DNA from 3 places in the Paenibacillus sp. FSL H8-0548 genome. Region 3 is predicted to be linked to each of the others. Evidence: riboswitches for the same ligand, from Rfam matches in the RefSeq annotation. Region 3 holds a riboswitch; each other region holds the start of a gene.
What was found. Region 3 has a riboswitch for cyclic di-GMP ahead of MHI37_RS05040 (EAL domain-containing protein). Riboswitches for the same ligand answer to the same signal wherever they lie in the genome.
Positions count from the first base shown of each region.

Region 1: linked by a shared signal. The riboswitch ahead of MHI37_RS28935 (SpaA isopeptide-forming pilin-related protein) and the one ahead of MHI37_RS05040 (EAL domain-containing protein) in region 3 are both predicted to bind cyclic di-GMP.
Region 2: linked by a shared signal. The riboswitch ahead of MHI37_RS00425 (transglutaminase-like domain-containing protein) and the one ahead of MHI37_RS05040 (EAL domain-containing protein) in region 3 are both predicted to bind cyclic di-GMP.

Region 1 covers NZ_CP152049.1:6,854,943-6,858,201, reverse strand. The annotation lists gene MHI37_RS28935 (SpaA isopeptide-forming pilin-related protein) at 1-1,206, opposite strand, end outside; cyclic di-GMP riboswitch class II at 1,238-1,321, opposite strand; gene MHI37_RS28930 (hypothetical protein) at 1,570-2,031, shown strand; gene MHI37_RS28925 (helicase-related protein) at 2,179-3,259, shown strand, end outside.
Region 2 covers NZ_CP152049.1:88,056-91,314, forward strand. The annotation lists gene lysS (lysine--tRNA ligase) at 1-715, shown strand, start outside; cyclic di-GMP riboswitch class I at 890-968, shown strand; cyclic di-GMP riboswitch class I at 1,020-1,097, shown strand; gene MHI37_RS00425 (transglutaminase-like domain-containing protein) at 1,111-1,920, shown strand; rRNA gene MHI37_RS00430 (16S ribosomal RNA) at 2,271-3,259, shown strand, end outside.
Region 3 covers NZ_CP152049.1:1,215,304-1,218,562, forward strand. The annotation lists gene MHI37_RS05035 (metallophosphoesterase) at 1-1,033, shown strand, start outside; cyclic di-GMP riboswitch class I at 1,115-1,200, shown strand; gene MHI37_RS05040 (EAL domain-containing protein) at 1,291-3,259, shown strand, end outside.

The DNA of each region.
Region 1 (3,259 bases), 1.7 Mb from region 3:
AGGCGTAGTGTTTGTCGTAGGTGTAGGAGAAGTCACTGTTGTAGGTGTAGAGCCTGTCGTAGGTGTAGGAGAGGTCTCCGTTGTAGGTGTGGTGCTTATCGTAGGTGTGGGAGAGGTCTCTGTTGTAGGTGTAGGACTTGGCGGTGTTGTTGGTGTTGGCGTAGGGCATAACTCGCCACTGTTCACAAGGGATATCGTTTTATCACTCCCCCAGTGAAGATTTAAAGTATTTGGAGCGATTGGATCGGTTATTTCGGCGGTAGAAATAATTGGAGTTGAGGCTGCTCCTGCAACAGTTCCTCCACCCGTTTGAGGTGAGCCTGTAATATCCCATGTGTAAGGAACTTCAATATCGCTCTCGTTGATGACAGTCCAGTTTCTTGTTTGATTTGGATCGGCAGAGCAAGCGGCTTCTAATTTTAGCTTAGGGGTGTTGATGACGACTTTTAGCTTTGAGGAATCCATGGTGACTGCTATTTGCTCGGTTATCGCCAGATCTGTAGTGAAGCCGTTCAAGGTTTGCTCTTTTAATACGTAGTTTCCAATCGGAAGATCATTGAATTGTAGAACTCCATTGACGTCCGTTGCTCCGGTAGTGTATAAAACGTCATTTTTCCAGAGCTCGAAGGTAATACCGGCATGTGGTGCTCCGTCTACATGGTTCAAGAATTTATTAATTGTGATATTTCCTTTACAGGTGTTGGTAAGCTTAAGCTTCCAGCCTAAAATTTTATCGCCATGAGCACCCACACCTAATGTGATAAGCTCTTTGCCGCTGTAGATATCTAATTGATAAGGGAGGCATTTTGGGATATTAATCGTGATCGAATGGCTCCCAGCTTTCGGATATTCAATCGTCTTGCCGTTAAAGTGCGTCTGCAAGAGGTAGGGAATTGTAGTTTCATTTGGGCCAAGAGTCCAATCCTCGGGGGCCGCATAGGAGGAAAAGCTTACTCTCACACAATCGAGCTTGGTTTTGAAGGTTGCTGTTGCTGTGCCGTCACCATTGTCTACGATGCTTGCGTTAGTTGCTTCCACATTTATTTTGTCGTCTGAATATTGCTGACAGCTATTTTCGATAATCGGGTCGGTTGTGGCCGAGCCTCCGCTGCTTCCTGCATCCGCCATGACCAGTGAGCCAAGCGCTAATGAAAGAATTAATAAAATGGATAAACTTACAGAAACCCGTTTTTTCCAATAATACATTAAGCACTCTCCTCTTAGATAGGTAGTGTGGTTCTAAGAGGGCCGGTTACACTACTAGCTCCATATAATCCAAGTGTCCAAATGCAGATTATATTTCATCGCTTCCCTGGTAGTTATGGATAAGTAAAGTCCACCTTCTCCCTCGATCATTATGCTCACCATCATACAACTACAAGGATATAGTAAAATGATAACATATATTGTAAATTGCTCAAGGGTGTTTCTTTGTCGTATTTTGACTATTATGATTCGGTAAAAGCGGGCTGCTGTTTGGCTTTTGGTGCATTTTGTCGTCTTGTCCCTCAGGTGGGTAACCAGTGGGCTCATCTCAGCATATAGTGTCACAAAGAGGAGGTGGCCGCTATGCTTGAGCTTCTATTATTAGTCATTGGCTGCTATGTTCTGGCTGCATTATTCGTGCATCTGGCGTATCGAATTTGGCGTGGAAGGCAGCGTTCCAGCCAGCATTATGTGCTCGTAGCGGACGATCGGCAGAGAAATTTGGAGTGGTACGTACGTTCGTTATTTTCATTTTCACGCAGAATGGGTCGAAATGTGCGTTTGACCATTGTTGATCATGGTGTCTCAGAAGAGACGCGAGCAATGGTTGACCGTTTGGCTAGAGGAGGCCGGGAGGTTAACGTTCACCCTAAAAAGCAAATACAAATGACAGAAAATGATGATAGTAAGCGCTCACAAATGAAGGGGATAGAGGGGACCCAGCTTTTGTGGCTGCTGCAGGCTGAGGGCATCGTTTCGCAAGCGGATCATGCGGTATTAATTGATTTGCAAAATCCGTCAGATTTGTCGAAAATGCCATTTTAGTATATGATTATGGTAATTTCATACAAAGAGTGAAGCACACTCCATAACGCAGGCTGCGTCGATGAGTGTGTTTCTTTTCGTTTATGCAGCCGTTGGTCGTTATGCTCAGTGTGCTCGATACTGACAAGCGATCGGGGGCGAATTAGGATGAGGGTTCAAGTGTATATCGTAGAGGTGCGCAAGCAATGGAAAGCTAGGCTGACCATCAACTCTGAGGTGGATAAGCATTATTGGATGAATGGGCATTTCGAAGAGGCCGGCTGCTTAAATGGTGAGCTTGCTCATTCAGGCTGGCTGCTGCTGGAGGAGCTTCCGCTTTCTGATGCCTCTCGCGCAGTGGAGCTATGGGATATTGCAATGAGGAGCGGGAGTGGAGTTTGGAAAGAGAGGCAGGCAGTTGTTGATTGTGTAGGAGCGATTGAGCTGCTGCTTGCCTGTACTCGGGAGGCAAAGCTTGAAGCGGAAAATGGACAGGCAGCACGCTGGAAGTGGCGGTGGCAAAGGAGAATCCATCCTGTACGGACTGCGGAGTGGGATAGAGAAGGCTTGCTTCGATTAGGTGTGGTCTGGGAGCGGGAGAAAAGGAGAAGTGCAGCGGAAAGGTATGGGGAGCAGAAGGAGGGAAAGAGCGGGATCGGTGTGATTGGACTGAGTGAGAAAAGGACGAGTTTAGCGGGTAGTTATAGTGAGCTGAGGGAAAGAGCGAATGCAGCGAGCTGGTATGGAGAAAATGAAGGCAGATCTAGAGAAACATATGCAATGAAAGGGCCTATGCTCAGCGTAAGCACGCTGGGCCTGGTCGCGGCATGGGCGGAGCTTGCCGCGGATGTATTGCAGGGACGTGCGCTATTGCGCAGCGAGGCGCACGCCCTGCTCACTGGCGCAGGGGGACCCGGTGCCGCGGCAAGCTGGAGCGCAGTGCTCCAGCTTGCTGCGCTGCTCGGGCGGGTGCGCCTTGGCGGATCAGTCGCCGCTGAAGCGGGCGTGCGAGTGGACGGGTTGAGGCGCCGCAGGCGCGAGTGCAGCTGCTTGCGCTGCGGGAGTGGCGAGGCGAAGCTGCACCGCACGGCATGTGCTGCGTGCGGGCGGGTTTGCGCCTATTGCACGGCGTGCATTGGGATGGGGCGGAGCCGGGAATGCGAGCTGCTGGTGATTGGACAGCGAGCTGCCCAGTTGAAGCGAAGTGCGGAGCAGGGCGGGACGAAGCAGGCTATGCAGCAGATATCAG
Region 2 (3,259 bases), 1.1 Mb from region 3:
GATGTCTACACGTCATAACCCTGAATTTACAATGATAGAGCTGTATGAGGCCTATGCCGATTACAAGGATATTATGGCACTCACAGAAAATGTCATCGCACATATTGCACAAGAGGTGCTGGGCTCAACGAAAATCACATACCAAGGTCAAGAAATTGATCTGACTCCGCAGTGGCGTCGTGTTTCTATGGTGGAGCTTGTTAAAGAATTGACAGGCGTTGATTTTGGTGTTGAGATGAGCGATGAGGAAGCACATCGTTTAGCGAAGGAGCACAAGGTTGCTGTAGAGCCTCATATGACATTCGGTCATATTCTTAATGCATTCTTTGAGCAGTTTGGCGAGCATACCCTTATTCAGCCAACCTTTGTTACCGGTCATCCAGTTGCGATCTCTCCGCTAGCTAAGAAGAGCGAGGCAGACCCGCGGTTCACGGACCGTTTCGAGCTGTTTATCGTAGCTCGTGAGCATGCGAACGCTTTTACTGAGCTTAATGATCCGATCGACCAGCGCGAGCGTTTTGAATCACAGCTGCTTGAGCGTGAGCATGGCAATGATGAAGCGCATGAAATGGACGAGGATTTTATCCGCGCGCTAGAATACGGCATGCCGCCAACCGGCGGGCTTGGCATCGGTATTGATCGTTTGATTATGCTGCTGACAGACTCACCATCGATACGTGACGTACTGTTGTTCCCTCATATGAGAGACGAATAGTTCTTCTGACAATAAGTCTATAATCGTCGAACCGCCTGGCAATTGCTGCAGGCGGTTCTTTTTTTTGAGCTTTTGTGGCATCAAAGCTTAAAATCTAGCAAATTACTAATGTTTTATGTGAGTAGGCTATTGTTTTAATAGATTGTCATGGTAGAATATAACTATTAAAGCTTTACACGATAATGGCAAAGCTGTCGAAAGGCAGTGACGCAAAGCTAAAGGGCCTTCTGAAAGATGGCAGCCAGCTACCGAATGGACATGCTTTTTTTTTGTTTATTAAGTAGTTTACCTTTAATAAAGCTTCACACGATAATGGCAAACCTATCGAAAGGTAGGGACGCAAAGCTAAAGGGCCTTCTGAAGATGGCAGCCAGCTACCGAAGGGAGAGTTTTGAATGCGTAAACTAATGGTGTTAATTGCAGCATTTGTCCTCTTTGCATCGATTAATGTTACCACTGCAGAGGCAAGCGGAAATAGTACTGATAACTGGCTAAATAAGGACAAGCTTAGCGCTGGGATTGTTTCAGTAGAATATGCAGCGAATACAAAAGTAACAACGAAGCTGCTCATTGCTAAAGGCAAATCGAATTATACCTATAACATTACAGCGGGCAAGAAAAGTGAAAGCTTTCCATTGCAGCTTGGAAATGGTGAATATACAATATCGCTGCTCGAGAATACCACAGGTAATAAATATAAACAGCTAAAGAAAGAAACCGTAGTTTTGAACTTGAAGGATAGTAATGTTCTGTATCTGAACTCGATTCAAAATATTGATTGGACAAGCACAAGCAGCGCAGTCATTAAAGCTAAAGAATTAACGAAGAACAAAAAAACCGATGCAGATAAAGTGAAAGCTATCTACGACTACATCATAACTAACATTAAATATGATAATAAATTGGCTGAGAGCTTATCGGTCGATTACCTACCCAACATCGATCGTACGTTTAAAGCACAAAAAGACATTTGCTACGGATATGCATCATTGTTTGCTGGCATGCTCCGAAGTGTGGGAATCCCGACTAAGCTATTGATGGGCGATTCGAGCTATGTAGATGTTTATCATGCTTGGAATCAGGTTTATCTCGATGGCAAATGGGTTACTATCGATACGACTGTAGATGCTGGATACAAGAACAGCAATAAGAAGATGGATCTAATCAAGGATGCATCGAAGTATACGATCGCTAAGGAATATTAATACACACAAAGAAACGGGCTTGCGTTCATACGCAGGCCCGTTTCTTTGTGTACCGACAGGCAGCAGGATGTGCGATGTAAGGATGGAATGCTGAAGTACACGATGATGTGATATTGAGGGTATTATTGGGATGAAACATGTTGTATTCATTATTTTTAAATGTTTTATAAAAAAGACTTGCATTCACATAGGCACTCGTGATATATTATTTCTTGTCGCTGCGAGACATTAGCGGATGACACGAAAGAGAACATTGTTCTTTGAAAACTGAACAACGAGTAATAACTGCCTCGCAAATCCCTCGGGATAAGCGAAAAAGCGATAAAAAAGTAATGAGCATTTCAAACACCAAAATGGAGAGTTTGATCCTGGCTCAGGACGAACGCTGGCGGCGTGCCTAATACATGCAAGTCGAGCGGAGTTGATGAGATGCTTGCATCTCTGATACTTAGCGGCGGACGGGTGAGTAACACGTGGGTAACCTGCCTTTAAGACTGGGATAACATTCGGAAACGAATGCTAATACCGGATACGCGGCTTGATCGCATGATCGAGCCGGGAAAGATGGAGCAATCTATCACTTAAAGATGGACCCGCGGCGCATTAGCTAGTTGGTGAGGTAACGGCTCACCAAGGCGACGATGCGTAGCCGACCTGAGAGGGTGATCGGCCACACTGGGACTGAGACACGGCCCAGACTCCTACGGGAGGCAGCAGTAGGGAATCTTCCGCAATGGACGAAAGTCTGACGGAGCAACGCCGCGTGAGTGATGAAGGTTTTCGGATCGTAAAGCTCTGTTGCCAGGGAAGAACGCTTGGGATAGTAACTGCTCCCAAGGTGACGGTACCTGAGAAGAAAGCCCCGGCTAACTACGTGCCAGCAGCCGCGGTAATACGTAGGGGGCAAGCGTTGTCCGGAATTATTGGGCGTAAAGCGCGCGCAGGCGGCCTTGTAAGTCTGTTGTTTAAACTTGGGGCTCAACCCCAAGTCGCAATGGAAACTGCAAAGCTTGAGTACAGAAGAGGAAAGTGGAATTCCACGTGTAGCGGTGAAATGCGTAGAGATGTGGAGGAACACCAGTGGCGAAGGCGACTTTCTGGGCTGTAACTGACGCTGAGGCGCGAAAGCGTGGGGAGCAAACAGGATTAGATACCCTGGTAGTCCACGCCGTAAACGATGAATGCTAGGTGTTAGGGGTTTCAATACCCTTGGTGCCGAAGTTAACACATTAAGCATTCCGCCTGGGGAGTACGGTCGCAAGACTGAAACTCAAAGGAATTGACGGGGACCCGCACAAGCAGTGGAGTATGTGGTTTAATTCGAAGCAACGCGAAGAAC
Region 3 (3,259 bases):
GGAAGTCGTGCTGCAGCCGAAATATATGGGATCAAGATGCAATGTTTATTTGCATGCCGAGTTAGACCAATGCTTCGCAGTTAGCCGCAATGGCTACGAAATTAACAAGCTGGATCTAACTCCAGTGTACGAGAAGCTGCTGAATAGGTTTGGCGGCTATATGAAGGAAAACGACATTGCGATGCTGCTGCTCGATGGTGAGCTGCTTCCATGGCAAGCGCTCGGAGAAGGTCTCATTGACAAGCAGTTCAAGCCCATTGAGCAGGCGTTAAAGACGGAGCTGGCCTTCTTGCAGGCGAATGGCTTCGATGAAGCGTTCAATAAGCTTGTGGATAATTATAAGGAAAGCGGCTTTGAGCGGGATCAATTCCACCTTAGCAAAGGGGAGCTGAATGAAAAACATGGCTTAACCATTTATCAGAACTATAAACATGTTCATACGATGTTGGAGAAGCATAGACCTCTAGACGAGCATATTGAAGCCTATGTAACGTACAAGAAGCAGCTAGAGCTCTATGCAGAAGCAGGCGAACTTCAGTATAAGCCGTTTTCGCTGCTCAAAATGATATATCGTGATGGAAGTGAAGCATTGCCGGATTGGTGCACATCAGAGATGTATCGTTTCCTCAGCGATGATTCGTTTATTAAGCTGGATCTGATGAATACAGAGAGCTATGACCAGGCAGAGCAATACTTTCGAGCGCTCACGATAGATAATCATATGGAGGGTGTTGTCATTAAGCCTGAGCAAATAGTCCCGGAAGCCGTTCCTTATATGAAGGTGCGAAATGCAAGCTATATGTCCATTATTTATGGTTATGATTATCGCTTTCCGCATAAGTACCAGAAGCTGATCAAGCAGAAGAGCATTAACATGAAGCTTCGCACATCAATAAATGAGCATCGATTGGGACAGATCATGCTGGAAGTGCCGTTTTCTAACATATCACCGGAAAATGAAGCTTACCAATCGGCTGTTGCTAATCTCCTATTCGAGGTGGCTAGAGAGAAGGAAATTGACCCGAGATTGTAATTGAACCGAATATCACTGGTTTTGCTAATTTCATGATGGAATATATAAGCATTTTATGAAATACTGGTATAAGTAAATAGTCCTAGAAAAAAGCAAAGTTGTCGAAAGACAATGACGCAAAGCCAACAGGCCTAAAGGAAGTTTCCAAAGGTGGCTGGGTTGCCAAAAGGCTGAGTGATAATCGTTTAATATCCTCTTCCTTATAACATCAAGTTACCTCATCTGCAATATTAGGAAGGGATAAGGGATATTAGACAATGGAACTAGAAATTAAACATTTTACTGACAATATGACTAAATTTGATATTGTTCAAAAGGCAGCTAATTTAGGATTTTGGGCGTATGACCATACTTCGGAAAAAACGTCATGGTCCAACCAAATGTTCGCCATTTATGGCATGAGCTCTGATTTTATATTGAAGCAGGATCAATTATTTAACTTTGTTCATCCTGAAGATCGCGAGCGTGTGGCGCGGCAGCTTCTTGCATCGCAAGCATCAAAATCAGAGGATATTAGCAAGTATCGCATCGTTCGTCCAAGCGGTGAAGTGAGACTTGTGGTAGCAAATACTTCGTTTATTCTCGGTGATGACAATGAAATTGTGATGACTATCGGTACAGTTCAGGATCAGACGGAGAATGAAGTTTTGCAGCATTATAAATCAATATTTGAAAATAATCCTGACGCGGTTTTTTCGTTTAACCTAGATGGCCAGTTTATGTCATGCAATTCATCACTTGAGAAAATGTTTGGCTACACTCAGGACGAGGTTCTCGAATGTAATTTCTATCGTATTATCGAACAGGAAAGTATGGATTTAGCGATTCATTATATTGAGAAAACAGTCAAAACACTTGTACCTCAAAATTACGATACGACAGGTATAACTAAAAGCGGACAAACGGTCGAGCTTAATGTGACCAGTATACCGATTATTATTAATAATGAGCTAATTGGTATATATGGTATCGCTAAGGACATTACGCAGAAAAAGAGGATTGAACAATCCCTTACAGAAGCTGAGCTCAAATATCGGAGTATATTGGAGCAATCTATCGTCGGCATATTTGTCGCACAAGGGTCTTGCTTTGTCTATACAAATGAGCAGCTGAATAAGATGCTTGGTTACGATACATTAATCGGTATGGATGTCGGGGGAATCGTCTATCATAAGGATCGTGAAGCAGTCTTAAGTCAGGTCATGAAGCTCAATGAAGGGGAATCGATACCTAATTTTTGCCATCGGGCATATAAGCAGGACGGAACGATTATACACTGTGAGGTGCATTACAATCGTGTCTCTCATTTAGGAGAGAAAGCAATTGTAGGCATTGTCCTGGATATTACAGAACGGAGCAAAGCGGAGGAACTAAACCAATTTTTGGCGTATCACGACTATTTAACAGAGCTGCCGAATCGACGAAGGTTTGAAGAGCAGTTGAACAAGCTGCTAATCGTGAATGCGTACTATAAACAAAAACTGGCGGTAATGCTCATCGATCTGGATCGCTTCAAATATGTGAATGATACGCTGGGGCATCCGATAGGGGATGAGCTGCTCAAACAAATCGCTGACAGGCTGAGGAATAATCTTGGCAGCGGACAGGAAGTGTTCCGGCTTGGCGGAGATGAGTTTGCTATCATCCTATCTAATCTGCAGCAGCAAAGCGATATTACCAAGAGCTCTAATAAAATCATTGATTTGATTAAAAATCAATTTGTGATAGAAGGGTATGAGCTGAATGTAACGGCGAGTATTGGCATCTGTCAATCACCTGACGACGGGAGCACCGTAGAGTCGTTGATGAAAAACGGAGATGCCGCCCTTTATTTTGCCAAATCGAGAGGAAGAGATCAGTTTCAATGTTACTCTTCTTCATTAAGTGTACAAACATTTAAATTGTTCTCGCTCAGCAATGATTTGCGTAAAGCGCTCGGGAGAGGAGAGCTGTTTCTCGACTATATGCCTCGTGTACATACGGAATCGATGGAAATTGTCGGTGTAGAGGCACTGCTCCGCTGGAATCATCCGGATTGGGGGTTGGTGTCGCCAACAGAATTCATACCGATCGCAGAGGAGACGGGACTCATCGTTCCGATAGGTGAATGGGTGCTGCGTGAGGCTTGCATGCAGAACAAGCGTTGGCAGGCAATGGGCTTGGCACCGATTACCGTGTCGGTTAATTTTTCGGTACAACAGCTGCTCAAGCAAAATATATTGATTT